Regions from separate parts of the Chromobacterium rhizoryzae genome, predicted to be linked through region 4. Evidence: predicted binding sites of a transcription regulator. Region 4 holds the regulator's gene; each other region holds the start of a gene.
The links. Region 4 encodes FNR, which switches genes on or off when oxygen is low (the NO sensors DNR and NnrR bind a similar motif). Its sites were predicted from a motif close to TTGATNNNNATCAA; they were not measured.
Positions count from the first base shown of each region.

Region 1: the regulator FNR is predicted to act here: its motif matches at 1,149-1,162, upstream of JC616_RS03000 (ribonucleoside triphosphate reductase).
Region 2: the regulator FNR is predicted to act here: its motif matches at 1,625-1,638, upstream of pflB (formate C-acetyltransferase).
Region 3: the regulator FNR is predicted to act here: its motif matches at 1,187-1,200, upstream of nirJ (heme d1 biosynthesis radical SAM protein NirJ).

Region 1 covers NZ_CP066126.1:648,482-651,752, forward strand. The annotation lists gene JC616_RS03000 (ribonucleoside triphosphate reductase) at 1-1,069, opposite strand, end outside; gene JC616_RS03005 (LysR family transcriptional regulator) at 1,686-2,651, shown strand; gene JC616_RS03010 (NAD(P)/FAD-dependent oxidoreductase) at 2,826-3,271, shown strand, end outside.
Region 2 covers NZ_CP066126.1:1,887,713-1,890,983, reverse strand. The annotation lists gene pflB (formate C-acetyltransferase) at 1-1,551, opposite strand, end outside; gene JC616_RS08700 (formate/nitrite transporter family protein) at 1,779-2,606, opposite strand; gene JC616_RS08695 (hypothetical protein) at 2,612-2,824, opposite strand.
Region 3 covers NZ_CP066126.1:4,582,828-4,586,098, reverse strand. The annotation lists gene ahbB (siroheme decarboxylase subunit beta) at 1-39, shown strand, start outside; gene ahbB (siroheme decarboxylase subunit beta) at 26-1,027, shown strand; gene nirJ (heme d1 biosynthesis radical SAM protein NirJ) at 1,258-2,469, shown strand; gene JC616_RS20920 (Crp/Fnr family transcriptional regulator) at 2,841-3,271, shown strand, end outside.
Region 4 covers NZ_CP066126.1:4,050,313-4,053,583, forward strand. The annotation lists gene JC616_RS18385 (RNA methyltransferase) at 1-691, shown strand, start outside; gene JC616_RS18390 (DUF1853 family protein) at 681-1,604, shown strand; gene fnr (fumarate/nitrate reduction transcriptional regulator Fnr) at 1,664-2,410, opposite strand; gene hemN (oxygen-independent coproporphyrinogen III oxidase) at 2,520-3,271, shown strand, end outside.

The DNA of each region.
Region 1 (3,271 bases), 1.9 Mb from region 4:
CGCGTTTTTTCTCCAGCGCGTCGCGGGACAATTCCAGCAAGCGGTCGGTTTCGGCCAGCAGCGCGGCGTAGTCGCCGGCGAAGCGGTGGCCCAGACGCGCGCAATTGACGGTGATCACGCCGACGGAGCCGGTTTGTTCGGCGCTGCCGAACAGGCCGTTGCCGCGCTTGAGCAGTTCCCGCAAGTCCAATTGCAGCCGGCAGCACATACTGCGCACCATCTGCGGCTCCAGGTCGGAGTTCACGAAGTTCTGGAAATAGGGCAGACCGTATTTGGCGGTCATCTCGAACAAGAGATCGGTGTTTTCGCCGTGCCAGTCGAAGTCGCGGGTGATGTTGTAGGTGGGAATCGGGAAGGTGAAGGAGCGGCCCTTGGCGTCGCCGGCCAGCATCACTTCGATGTAGGCGCGGTTGATCATCGCCATTTCGCGCGCGCAATCGCCGTAGCGGAAGCTCATTTCCTCGCCGCCTATCACTGGAATCTGCTCGGCGATGTCGTCCGGGCAGGTCCAGTCGAAGGTCAGATTGGTGAACGGGGTCTGGGTGCCCCAGCGGCTGGGCACGTTGAGGTTGTAGATCAGTTCCTGGACGCACTGGCGCACGTCCGCGTAGCTCAGCCCGTCTTTTTTGACGAAGGGGGCCAGATAGGTGTCGAAGGAGCTGAAGGCCTGGGCGCCGGCCCACTCGTTTTGCAAGGTGCCGAGGAAGTTGACGATCTGGCCGCAGGCGGAGGACAAGTGACGCGGCGGTGCGGATTCCACCTTGCCGGGAATGCCGTTGAAGCCATTTTGCAACAGGGTGCGCAGCGACCAGCCGGCGCAGTAGCCGGACAGCATGTCCAGATCGTGGATGTGAAGATCGCCTTGGCGGTGGGCGAGGGCGGCTTCCGGCGCCAGCACCCGCTCCAGCCAGTAATTGGCGGTGAGTTTGCCGGCGATGTTGAGAATCAGGCCGCCCAGGCTGTAGCCCTGATTGGCGTTGGCGTTGACCCGCCAGTCGGCCCGGTCCAGATATTCGTCGATCGCGGAGATGGCATCCACCATGGCGGTGGGCGCGGAGGCTGTGCTCATTTCTATATCTAGTGAAGTTATCGAATGAGCGCCACTATAAATTGTGTTTTGTGCGCTGTGTGGCTGAGGTGGCGATAACTTGACGCGGATCAAGCGAGGCGCTTTTGACGACGGCGAAGGCTGGATTCCGGGGCGAAAACCTGGCCATTGGGAGCGCAATGTCATGTTGTTTGCGACAGCGCATGACTTATGCTGGATTGGGGCCGGCTGTGGCGCTCAAGGGCGACGCGGGCGGGGCTGCGGCATATTGTTGCCAACTTGATGCTGTTTCATTGAGTCTGTTGCAACAAACTCATGGCATTCAGACTGAATCAGGTGCATACTTGGATTGCATAGAAAATAGGGCAATGTATTTTCAACTAAGCTGTAAAACTATATGACAAAGTGCGCTCCGCGAGCGGTGCAGTGGGGAAGCTGCGGTCGGTTCTGTTCCTGGCGTGGATTTGTCCATGAAGATGCATTCACAACAATTTGCAAGTTCTTCTTTAATCATCAAAGGGTATGGTGTACCCTTTTTAAAGAGATACTACTTAATAATGTTATCAGCATTGTCAAATCCAGGGCGTCCGTCCGGGCGTGAAGGGTAGGCGATGCCGAGCCTGGAACATCCCTGATTATGGACACCTTAAAAGCATTGATGGTCTTCATGACCACGGCGGAAAACGGCAGTTTCTCCGACGCCGCGCGCAAGCTGGGCGTATCGCCGGCCGCTATCAGCCAGAGCATCGCCCGGCTGGAGCAGGAACTGGAGGTTCGCCTGTTCAACCGCACCACGCGCCAATTGACGCTGACCGAGGACGGGCGCCGTTTCTACGCCCAGTGCCGCGGGCCGGTGAACAATCTGGATTCGGCGATCAATCAGTTGAAAGCCAGCCGCGACGAGCCGGCCGGCCATCTGCGGGTCAGCATGCCCAACTCCTTTGGCCGGCGTTTCATCCTGCCCATCATGGGCGAGTTCTGCGAGCGCTATCCCAAGGTGCGGGTCTTCTTCGGCCTGGACGATCATTTCAGCGATCTGATCGAGGACGGCTACGATGTGGGCGTGCGTTCCGGCATGATGCCGGACAGCCGCATGGTGGCGCGCAATCTGGCGCAGATGCCGCTCTATGTGGTGGCTTCGCCCGGCTACTGGGATTTGCACGGCCGCCCGAGCGCGCCGGAGGAGTTGAGCAACCACGATTGCATCAACTTCCAGTTCCCCACGTCCGGCCGTCTGTTCAAGTGGGAGTTCGACCGCAAGGGCGAGCGGATTCCGCTGGAGGTCAACGGCACGTATACGCTGAACGAGATGGAGGCGGTGGCCGAGCTGGCGCGGCTGGGCATGGGCGTGGCTCAGTTGCCGGGCCATGAGGTGGTGCATCTGATCCGCTCCGGCGAACTGGAGCCGGTGCTGACCGATATGGTGTCGCTGGAGCGCTCTATCTACATCTGTTTCCCGCATCGCGACCACATCGCGCCGCGTACCCGGGTCTTCGTTGATTTCGTGGTGGAGAAGTTGGCCGACCATCCGGACATCATGGCGGACCTGCCGGGCCTGGACTTGAGCGCCAAGCGCAAGGCGGCCCAGAAAAACGCGATCTGATCCCGTCTCCGTCTGAACCCGAAGCCAGCGCTTGCGCTGGCTTTTTTCATGTCTTTTTTGTCGCCGCGACCCATCCTTTCTCCCAGGTGTTGTTAAATATAATGAGCGCGTGTATTGTATTTTTATACCAATCATGAACGGACGCTCCGCGTTCGCTTCGCCAAGGAGACAGCCATGAACGCGCCGGCCAGACTGGAACACACGAGCTCTTATTACGCCGCATCCGCCCATCCGTCGCCGGAGCGTCCATCTTTGCAAGGGGCGGAGCAGGTGGACGTCTGCGTGATCGGCGCCGGCTATACCGGGGTGTCCGCGGCGCTGCATCTGGCGGAGCGCGGTTATCAGGTGGCGGTGTTGGAGGCGGCGCGGGTGGGCTGGGGCGCGTCGGGCCGCAACGGCGGGCAGATCGTCAACAGCTATAGCCGCGACATGGACGTGATCGAGCGGCGGCACGGCAGGGCGGCGGCCGAGGCGCTGGGCGCGATGGCTTTCGAAGGCGGCCGCATCATCCGCGAGCGCATTGCGCAATACGGCATTCAGTGCGATCTGAAAACCGGCAATGTGTTCGCCGCCTTCACTCAGAAGCAGCTGGACGAGCTGGCGGCCAAGAAGCGGCTGTG
Region 2 (3,271 bases), 2.2 Mb from region 4:
GCGCAGGATGTCGCGGTCGTGCAGCGCCATTTCGATGCGTTCGTAGGCGTATTTGTCGTGCATGTAGTGGATGCAGTTCAGCGCCTTGACGTAAGTCGCGGCCAGCCAGTCCATCAGCAGGTCGAACTTGGGCATCAGTTCTTCGGAGGTCAGCACATCGCTCTTGATCGGCTCGAAACCCTTGGCCACTTGCAGGCCGGATTTTTCATCCACGCCGCCGTTGATGGCGTAGAGCATGGCTTTGGCCAGGTTGGCGCGGGCGCCGAAGAACTGCATTTGCTTGCCGATGCGCATCGCGGACACGCAGCAGGCGATGCCGTAGTCGTCGCCCCAGTGCGGACGCATCAGGTCGTCATTTTCGTACTGGATGGAGCTGGTGTCGATGGACACTTTGGCGCAGAAGTCTTTGAAGCCGCGCGGCAGCTGGGTGGACCACAACACGGTCAGGTTGGGTTCCGGCGCCGGGCCCAGGTTGTACAGGGTGTTGAGGAAGCGGAAGCTGCTCTTGCTCACCAGGGTGCGGCCGTCTTCGCCCATGCCGCCGATGGATTCGGTCACCCAGGTCGGGTCGCCGGAGAACAGTTGGTCGTATTCCGGGGTGCGCAGGAAGCGCACGATGCGCAGCTTGATCACCAGGTCGTCGATCATTTCCTGGGCTTGTTCTTCAGTCAGCGCGCCGGAGGCCAGATCGCGCTCGATGTAGACGTCCAGGAAGGTGGCGACGCGGCCGAAGGACATGGCGGCGCCGTTTTGTTCTTTCACGGCGGCCAGGTAGGCGAAGTAGGTCCACTGCACCGCTTCGCGGGCGTTGACGGCCGGGCGGCTGATGTCGAAGCCGTACTTGGCGGCCATCTGCTTCAGTTCGTCCAGCGCGCGGAATTGTTCGGACAGTTCTTCGCGCAGGCGCAGCACGTCTTCGTTGAAAACGGCGTCGTCCAGCTCATGGAATACTTTTTGGCGTTCGGCGCGCAGGAAGTCGGTGCCGTACAGGGCCACGCGGCGGTAGTCGCCGATGATGCGGCCGCGGCCGTAGGCGTCCGGCAGGCCGGTGATCACGCCGGATTTGCGCGCGGCCATGATGTCCGGGGTGTAGGTGTCGAACACGCCCTGGTTGTGGCTCTTGCGATAGTGGGTCCACACGTCCTTGATGACCGGGTCCAGCTTGAAGCCGAAGGCTTCCAGGCCGTTCTCAACCATGCGCAGGCCGCCGTTGGGCATGATGGCGCGCTTGAGCGGCGCATCGGTTTGCAGGCCGACGATGACTTCGCTGGCTTGGTCGATGTAGCCGGCGTCATGCGCGGTGATGGAGCTGCCGCGGTCCGCGGCTACATCCAGCACGCCACGGGCGCGTTCTTCTTTCAGCAACTCGCTCAGGGTGTCCCACAGCTTTTGGGTGCGCGCGGTAGCGGGCGCCAGGAAGCTGGCGTCACCTTCAAACGGCTTGTAGTTCAGCTGGATGAAGTTGCGGACATCCACCTTGCTTTGCCATTCACCGCCGGTGAAATCGCGCCAGGGGTTGGCTTGAGTCGCGTCACGATTCAGAGCATCCATGTGTGCCTCCTAGTAACTATCAGTAAATGTTGAGTACTGAACATATTGTACATTCGGTTTCGAAAAAAATCGTTTGATAAAGATCAACTGCCGCAGACTAAAACGCGTGTGCGCTCCCGCCTGCGACGGCGGCAAAATCTCTCAAAAAACGCTTTATTTTCAATACCCTGAAAAACCACATCAACACGCCGTCATTGTAGCCGGCGCATTACATTCGAAAACGAACATCAAACACTCGTTCCAAGCGCCGCCGCGGCCGGTTTTGCGGCTTCGCGCCGCGCCGGCAGGGTGTGGCGCTCCAGCAGGTAAACCACCAGGCCCACGCCCAGCGCGCCGCCGGCGATATTGCCCAGGGTGGCCGGAATCATATTGTGCAGGATGGCGGCGGCGTCCAGGCCTTGCATGCCGTGCAGCAGGGCCAGCGAGAAGAAGGCCATATTGGCGATGCTGTGCTCAAAGCCGGAGAAGAAGAACACGAAGACCAGCAGCAGGATCATCAGCATCTTGGCGGCGTCGCCGGCCATGCGCAGCGGCACCCATACCGCCAGACAGATCACCCAGTTGCACAGCGCGCCCTTCCAGAAGATTTCCCAGCCGCCGGCGTGCACTTTGTGCGCGGCCACATTGAACAGCAGGTGGTCGGCCGGCAGGCTGCCCATGCCGCCGGCGCCGGCGAACACGGCGGTAAACAGCAACACGCCCAGCAGATTGCCCAGGTAGACCAGGGTCCAGCTGCGCAGCAGGTTGCAGACGCGGCAGTCGCCGCTGAGCACGCCCACGCTGAAGTACATCACATTGCTGGTGAACAGCTCCAGCTTGCAGACGATGATGCTGACCAGGGCCACGCCGAAGAAGCCGGCCACGGCGATGTAGTAGCCGGGGGAGCCGACGGCGAAGAAGACCTGCCCCAGCTTGAGGCTGACGCTGAGCACCACGGCGATCAGCGCGCCGGCCATGCCGGCGCTCAATAGATAGCGGCCGGGGTGCTGACGCAGCACGGTCTGTTTGGCGGCGGCTTCTGCCGCGACGTAGGCGAGTGTGGAGGCGTGATTCATGTTTTTCATTTCGCGAGCTTGGGCAACGCCGCCAGCCGCGGGTCCATCTTGATGCAATGCCTATCAACTGCTGATGCCGTTTTCAGGTTTTGCCGGATTTTGCCCGGCCCGGCCTGCTTCCGGCATTGGCTTGGTTGGCTGTCATCCTTGATTGGTTCCCGCGTCTGCGCTTGCCCTGATTGTTGATTCACGAAAATTTTATGTTCGTATTGCATCATTGTTGTTTGATAACTATCAAACGCAAGCCTTTCCTTGGCCCGCTTTCGCTCAAGCCTTTCTTTTTACAACATGCCCGGCAATGGATTTGCCGTCCCCGCCGCGGCTCAGCCGCCGGCTCTCCTTAGATCCGGTTCAAAGCCTGCCGCGCTTTACAAGACACGGCGCGGCGAGCGCCGCTTCGAAATGCTGACGCACCGCGCGCGCATCCCGCTTTCTCAGCGGTTTCCGCCCTGACTCGCTCCGGCTCGCGAGACGTTGATACAGCCTCTTGCCTAGCCATTCAAGAGCCGCTGCGCCTGGCGGGACGCGGCGCAGCAATCGCGGTTTCGAGGATGCGCATGCGTCCCTGGCGCATTCCGCCCTTGAGACCGCCGCGCCCGGCCTTGCCCCTAATCGCGCGGTCTTGAACCGCTAGCGCGGCCAAGCAACCCCGATGCCGCGTGCGC
Region 3 (3,271 bases), 530 kb from region 4:
CGCTACAAACAAACCGGAGCCTGTTATGGATACGCCTGAAGCGCTGGCAATGCTGGACACGCTGGACGCCTTGGACGCGCGGCTGATAGACCGGCTGCAAGGCGGTTTCCCGCTGGTGTCGCGCCCCTACGCGGCGGCCGGGCGCAGCCTGGGCCTGGGCGAAGACGGCCTGATCCGGCGCTTGCGCCAACTGCTGCACGCCGGCGTGCTCAGCCGTTTTGGGCCGATGTACCAGATAGAACGCCTGGGCGGCCGCTTTGTGCTGGCCGCCTTGGCCGCGCCGGAAGCGCGCTTCGACGAAGTGGCCGCCGCCGTCAACGCGCTGCCGGCGGTGGCGCACAACTACCGCCGCGAACACCGGCTCAATATGTGGTTTGTGCTGGCCGCGGACAGCGCCGCCGCCATCGACGCCGCCCGGCGCGGCATCGAACTGGTGACCGGCCTGGAAGTGAACCTGTTTCCCAAAGAGCGGGAATACTTCGTGGGCATGCGTTTTCAGGTGGGCGGCGCGGCCCCGGTGGGCGCGGCCGCCGGCGCGCGGCGTACGGGCGAGCCGGCCGCGTTGAGCGAAGACGACCGGCTGCTGATCCGCGCCACCCAGGCCGGCCTGCCGCTGTGCCGGCAGCCCTACCGCGACATTGCGCGGCGGCTGGGCTGGGCGGAGGCCGAAGTGACGGCGCGGCTGGCGCGCTGGCTGGAGCAGGGCGTGGTGCGCCGCATCGGCGCGGTGCCCAACCATTACGCCATCGGCTACCGGGCCAACGGCATGGCGGTGTTCGACGTGGCCGACGAGCAAGTGGACGCGCTGGGCGCGCAACTGGGCGGCCTGGACGCGGTCAGCCATTGCTACCGCCGTCCGCGCCGGCCGGGCTGGCCGTACAACCTGTTCGCCATGTTGCACGGCAGCGAGCGGCCGGCGGTGCTGGCCGCGGTGGACGACGCGCGCGCCTTGCTGGGCGAAGCCTGCCGCGGCCACGAGGTGCTGTTTTCCAGCCGGATTTTGAAGAAAACGGGCTTGAGGCTTTGAGAACGTATTTACGATCTCGCGAGCTAGGGCGAGACAAGGCGAAAACGGCTGAGAAAGCGGAATGTACGCGTGGTACATGAGCATTTCGAAGCCGGTTTCAACGCTGTATCGCCGACGCGTAGCAGATCGTAAACAGGTTCTGAGGCGCTGCGGATTCCATTGACCCGCATCAAGGAGCCGCCGCCGCCCCCGGCCGCACACTGAGCCATCTTCCCGCGACGGAGCCGGCCATGTTGCGACTGACCCAATACCTGCGCCTGCTGCGCGAACCGGCGGCGGTCCCGCCGCCAGGGCGCGCCATGCCCGCCGGACCGCAAGCCCCGGTGGTGATCTGGAACCTGATCCGCCGCTGCAACCTCACCTGCCAGCACTGCTACTCCACCTCCGCCAACCGCGACTTCGCCGGCGAACTGAGCACCGACGAAGCCTATGCGGTGCTGGACGATCTCCACGCCTACGGCGTGCGCGTGCTGATCCTGTCCGGCGGCGAACCGCTGCTGCGGCCGGACCTGCCGGCCATCGCCCGGCGCGCCAAGGCGCTGGGCTTCTATATCGGCCTGTCCAGCAACGGCACCCTGATGGACCCAGACCAGGTCGCCGTCTTGGCCGACATCGGCTTCGACTACGTGGGCGTCAGCCTGGACGGCATCGGCGCCACCCACGACCGCTTCCGGCGGCTGGACGGCGGCTTTGAACTGGCGCTGCGCGGCCTGCGGCTGGCGCGCGACGCCGGCCTGAAAGTGGGCATCCGCTACACCATGACCGAAGACAACGCCGCGGACCTGCCGGCGCTGCTGCAACTGATGGCGGACGAAGACATCGACAAGTTCTACTTCTCCCACCTCAACTACGCCGGACGCGGCAACAAGCACCGCGCGGACGACGCCCGCCACGCCCGCAGCCGCTGGGCGCTGGAGCTGCTGATCCAGCAAGCGCTGGCCCAGCTGGACGCCGGCCGGCCGCGGGACTTCGTCACCGGCAACAACGACGCGGACGGCGTCTACCTGCTGCACTGGGCGCGCCGGCATTACCCGGAGCGCGCCGACACCCTGCTGCGAGCGCTGCGGCGCTGGGGCGGCAACGCCAGCGGCGTCCATGTCGCCAATATCGACAACCTGGGCAACGTCCACCCGGACACCATGTGGTGGAAAGTGACGCTGGGCAATGTGCGGGAACGGCCGTTTTCCGCGATATGGCAACAGCCGCAACACCCGCTGATGAGCGGCCTGCGCCAATCCCCGCGCCCGGTGGCCGGCCGCTGCGGCGCTTGCGGCCACCTGGACATCTGCAACGGCAACACCCGGGTGCGCGCCTGGGAACTGAGCGGAGATTTTTGGGCGGCGGACCCGGCCTGTTATCTGAGCGATGCGGAAATCGGCGTGGAGCCGGGCCGCCACGCGCGGCCGGAGCTGACGCCGTGGAGCCGGGCGGCCCAACATTGAGGCGAGCGCCGTAGAGCCTGTTTACGATCTCTTTGAGAGGGGGGATGGTTCAAAACGTCGAATACGCGGTTTCCCACCTATCCATGCAACGCTTCAACATATTGAAGCTGCCGGCGAGATTTTTTCTAAGAACGTGTTTACGATCTCGCGAGCAAGAGCGAGACAAGGCGAAAACGATCGAAAAAGCGGAATGTACGAGTGGTACATGAGCATTTTGAGGGCGTACTCACCGTGTAACGCTCCACGACGCGCAGCAGATCGTAAACAGGTTCTAATCACATCGAACTAGGCCGCTGCTGCCAATGGCCCATGGCCCTTGGCGGAGCGCGCTTTTATAGTGTAAGCCTCCGCCATTATCGAGCCACACCGTCATGAGCCATCTGGACATCCCATCCTTCCTGCGCCACCAGCCGCTGTTCCAGCAATTGTCCCCGGAACAGATCCAGGCGCTGGTGCCGCACACCCAAGAACTGCGCGGCCTCAAGGGCCAGGTGATTTTCCAGAAGGGCGACCCCTGCGACGGCATGTTCCTGGTGGTGTACGGCCGGGTGAAGCTGGCGCTGTCCTCGGCGCAGGGCAGTGAAAAAGTGATGGAAATCATCCACCCCGGCCAAAGCTTTGCCGAGGCGGTGATGTTCCTGGGCCGGCCCTGCCCGGTGATGGCCCAGTTCCTGGAAGACGGCATGCTGCTCAAGGTGGAAGCGGCCGGCATCCTGCAAGCGATAGACCACGACCCGGCCTTCGCCCGGCGCTTGCTGGCCGGCCTGTCGCTGCGCCTGCACGGCCTGGTGCGGGACGTGGA
Region 4 (3,271 bases):
CCGGGCGATGAAAACCATGGGCCTGAGCCGGCTGTATCTGGTTGAACCCAAAGTGTTTCCCAGCGACGAGGCCAATACGCTGGCCTCCGGCGCGGTGGATCTTCTGGAGCAGGCCACCGTGGTGTCCAGCCTGGCCGAGGCCTTGCAAGACGTCACCATCGCCTGCGCGCTGACCAGCCGCCGTCGCGAGCTGACCACCCCGCTGTCCACCCCGCGCCAGACCACGCCGGAACTGGTGGCGCGCGCCCGCGCCGGCGAACAGGTGGCCCTGGTGTTCGGCAACGAGACCTTCGGCCTGTCCATTGAAGAAGTCGAACAATGCAACCGCCTGGTGACCATCCCCGGCAACCCGGACTACTTCTCGCTGAATCTGGCGATGGCGGTGCAGGTGATGACTTACGAACTGTTCAGCCACACCGGCGTGGACGTCGACTATCTGCGCGCAGACAGCGACGCGGCGGCGCTGGGCGAGGTGGAGGGCTTCTGCGGCCACCTGGAACAGACCATGGACAAGATAGGCTATTTCCGCCGCCGCAACAGCGAACGGATGATGCGCCGGATGCGCACCCTGTTCAACCGCTCCGGCCTGCTGCGCGAGGAAATCGACATCCTGCGCGGCTTCCTCAAACAGGTGCAGCGCGCCGCCGACGGCGAAGTCCGCCGCGACGCGCCCGGACAGGATGGCGAATAAGCCGCCGTTCACCCTGCCCTACGCGCACCCGGCGGTGCGCGATCTGGCTTTTCTGCTCTCCGCGCCCTCTCCCTGGCGCAGCGGCGCGGACATCCCGCCGCAGCGGCTGCTGGGGGCCGACGGCCCGGCCTTGCTGCAAACGCTGGACGCCGATCCTGCCGAACTTCAGCACTGGCTGGCGCGCCAGCCCACCCGCCGTCTGGGCCATTACGCGGAACGGCTGCTGTCCTTCTGGTTCCGGCTGGCGCCGCACATCGAACTGGTGGCCAGCAATCTGCCGGTGCGCGCGCCGGACGGCCGCACCGTCGGCGAGTTCGACTTCCTGCTGCGCCTAGACGGCCAACCGCTGCATCTGGAAGCCGCCAGCAAGTTCTATCTGCAACTGGGCCGCAGCGCGGACACCTTGACCGGCCCCAGCCTGCGCGACGCCTGGGCGCTGAAAGCCCATAAACTGCAAACCCAGCTGCGCCTGTCCCGCCACCCGGCGGCGCAAGCGACGCTTCCGGCGGGCTTTGAGGGCTGCGCGGTCGGCGCCCGGCTCAGCGGCTGGCTCTTCCACGCCCGCGACACCGCGCCGGAAGCGCCGCCCGGCGCCCAGCCGCTGTACGGGCAATACTGGCCGCTGCGCGGCGACTGGCCGGCGTTGAATGCGGATTCGCGCTGGGCCTGGCTGCCCAGGCTCAGTTGGCTGGCGCCGGCGCGCCGCTCACGGGAACACACCGCCGACGCGGCGGAACTGCGCGCGCGCCTGGAACAGGCCGAGGCGCCGCAGCTACTGGCCGAACTGCAACCCGGCCCCGACGGCGACTGGCATGAAGTGGCCCGCGGCTTCGCCGTGCCGCCGGGCTGGCCTCAGGAAGCGCCGCTGTCGCGGCTGCTGCTGCAAATCGCGGACTGCGCGCCGGCCCCATGAAAAAAGGCAAGCCCGAGGGCTTGCCTTGCGTTTTCCATCTGTCCGCCCGCGCGGCGGAATCAATGTCCGTTGGCGTGAGCGCAGCCGGAAATCAGCGCCTTCAATTCGTCCACCATCACCAGTTGGATGTGCTTGTGATCGACGGTGATCCAGCCTTGCTGCTGGAACTTGGACAGCGTGCGGCTGACGGTTTCCAGCTTCAGGCCGAGGAAGCTGCCGATTTCCTCGCGGCTCATGCGCAGGATGAAGTCGTTGGCGGCGAAGCCGCGGGTGGACAGACGCTGCGACAGATTGAGCAGGAAGGCGGCCAGGCGCTCTTCCGCCTTCATGTTGCCCAATAACAACATTACATTCTGATCGCGAACGATCTCGCGGCTCATCAGACGGTAGAAATGGTGCTGCAGGGTGGGAATTTCGCGGCCCAGGCTCTCCATGCGGCTGAACGGCAGCTCGCACACCTCGCTGTCCTCCAGCGCGATGGCGTCGCAGCCGTGCACATTGGCGGAAATGCCGTCCAGGCCCATCAGTTCGCCGGACATATGGAAGCCTGTGACCTGCTCGCGGCCGTCCTGGCTGGCGACGCTGGTCTTGAAGAAGCCGGTGCGCACCGCGAACAGCGAACGGAAGCCTTCGCCGCTGCGGAACAAGTACTCGCCGCGCTTCAAACGGCGGCTTTGGCGGATCACCGCGTCGAGCTGGGTCAGCTCCTCGCGGTTAAGCCCCACAGGTAGACAAAGTTCCTTCAGGCTGCAGTTGGAGCAGGAGACCTTCAGGTTATGCAAAGAGATATGGTTCTGATCGGACATGGCATGTTTAGTACAAGCTTGCGATGAAGCTTGACCCTTATCAAAGCGAAATTCGCAGGATTTCCGCAAATTTACCAGTCCACCAGAGGTTTTGCCATCCAAATACGACATGAAGACCACCCACCCATTTTCTCCTGCCCATTTTGAATTCGACCGCGCGCTGATTGAGCGCCTCGACGGGACAGGTCCTAGATATACGTCATACCCGACAGCGGATCGCTTTACGCCGGGTTTTGCCGAAAGAGACTACATCCACTGGCTACGGCAGCGCAGCATCGGCGCCAACCGGAAACCTTTATCATTGTACGCTCATATACCTTTTTGCAACACTATCTGCTACTACTGCGGTTGCAACAAGATCATCACCAAGGACAGCGGCAAAGCGGACTTGTACCTGGACTACCTGGAGAAGGAGGTCCGCATGATCGCCTCCTGTCTGGGCCGCCGCGAGCAAGTGATACAGCTGCATTTCGGCGGCGGCACCCCCACTTTCTTGTCCGACGCGCAACTGGAACGATTGATGACCTTGCTCAAGACTCATTTCGAGTTCTTGAAGGAGGGGGAGTATTCCATAGAAATAGACCCGCGCAAAGTCAGCGCGGCGACAATCTTCAAACTGGCCGAACTCGGCTTCAACCGCATCAGCGTCGGGATTCAGGACTTTGAACCGGCGGTGCAGCAGGCGGTGAACCGGGTGCAGTCCGAAGAGGAAACACTGGAGGTGATCCAGGCCGCGCGCGACGCCGGCTTCAAGTCCGTCAGCGTCGATCTGATCTACGGCCTGCCGCTGCAGACCCGGGAATCGGTGCGCCGCACGCTGGACAAGGTGATCGCCATCGGGCCGGACCGGCTGGCGCTGTA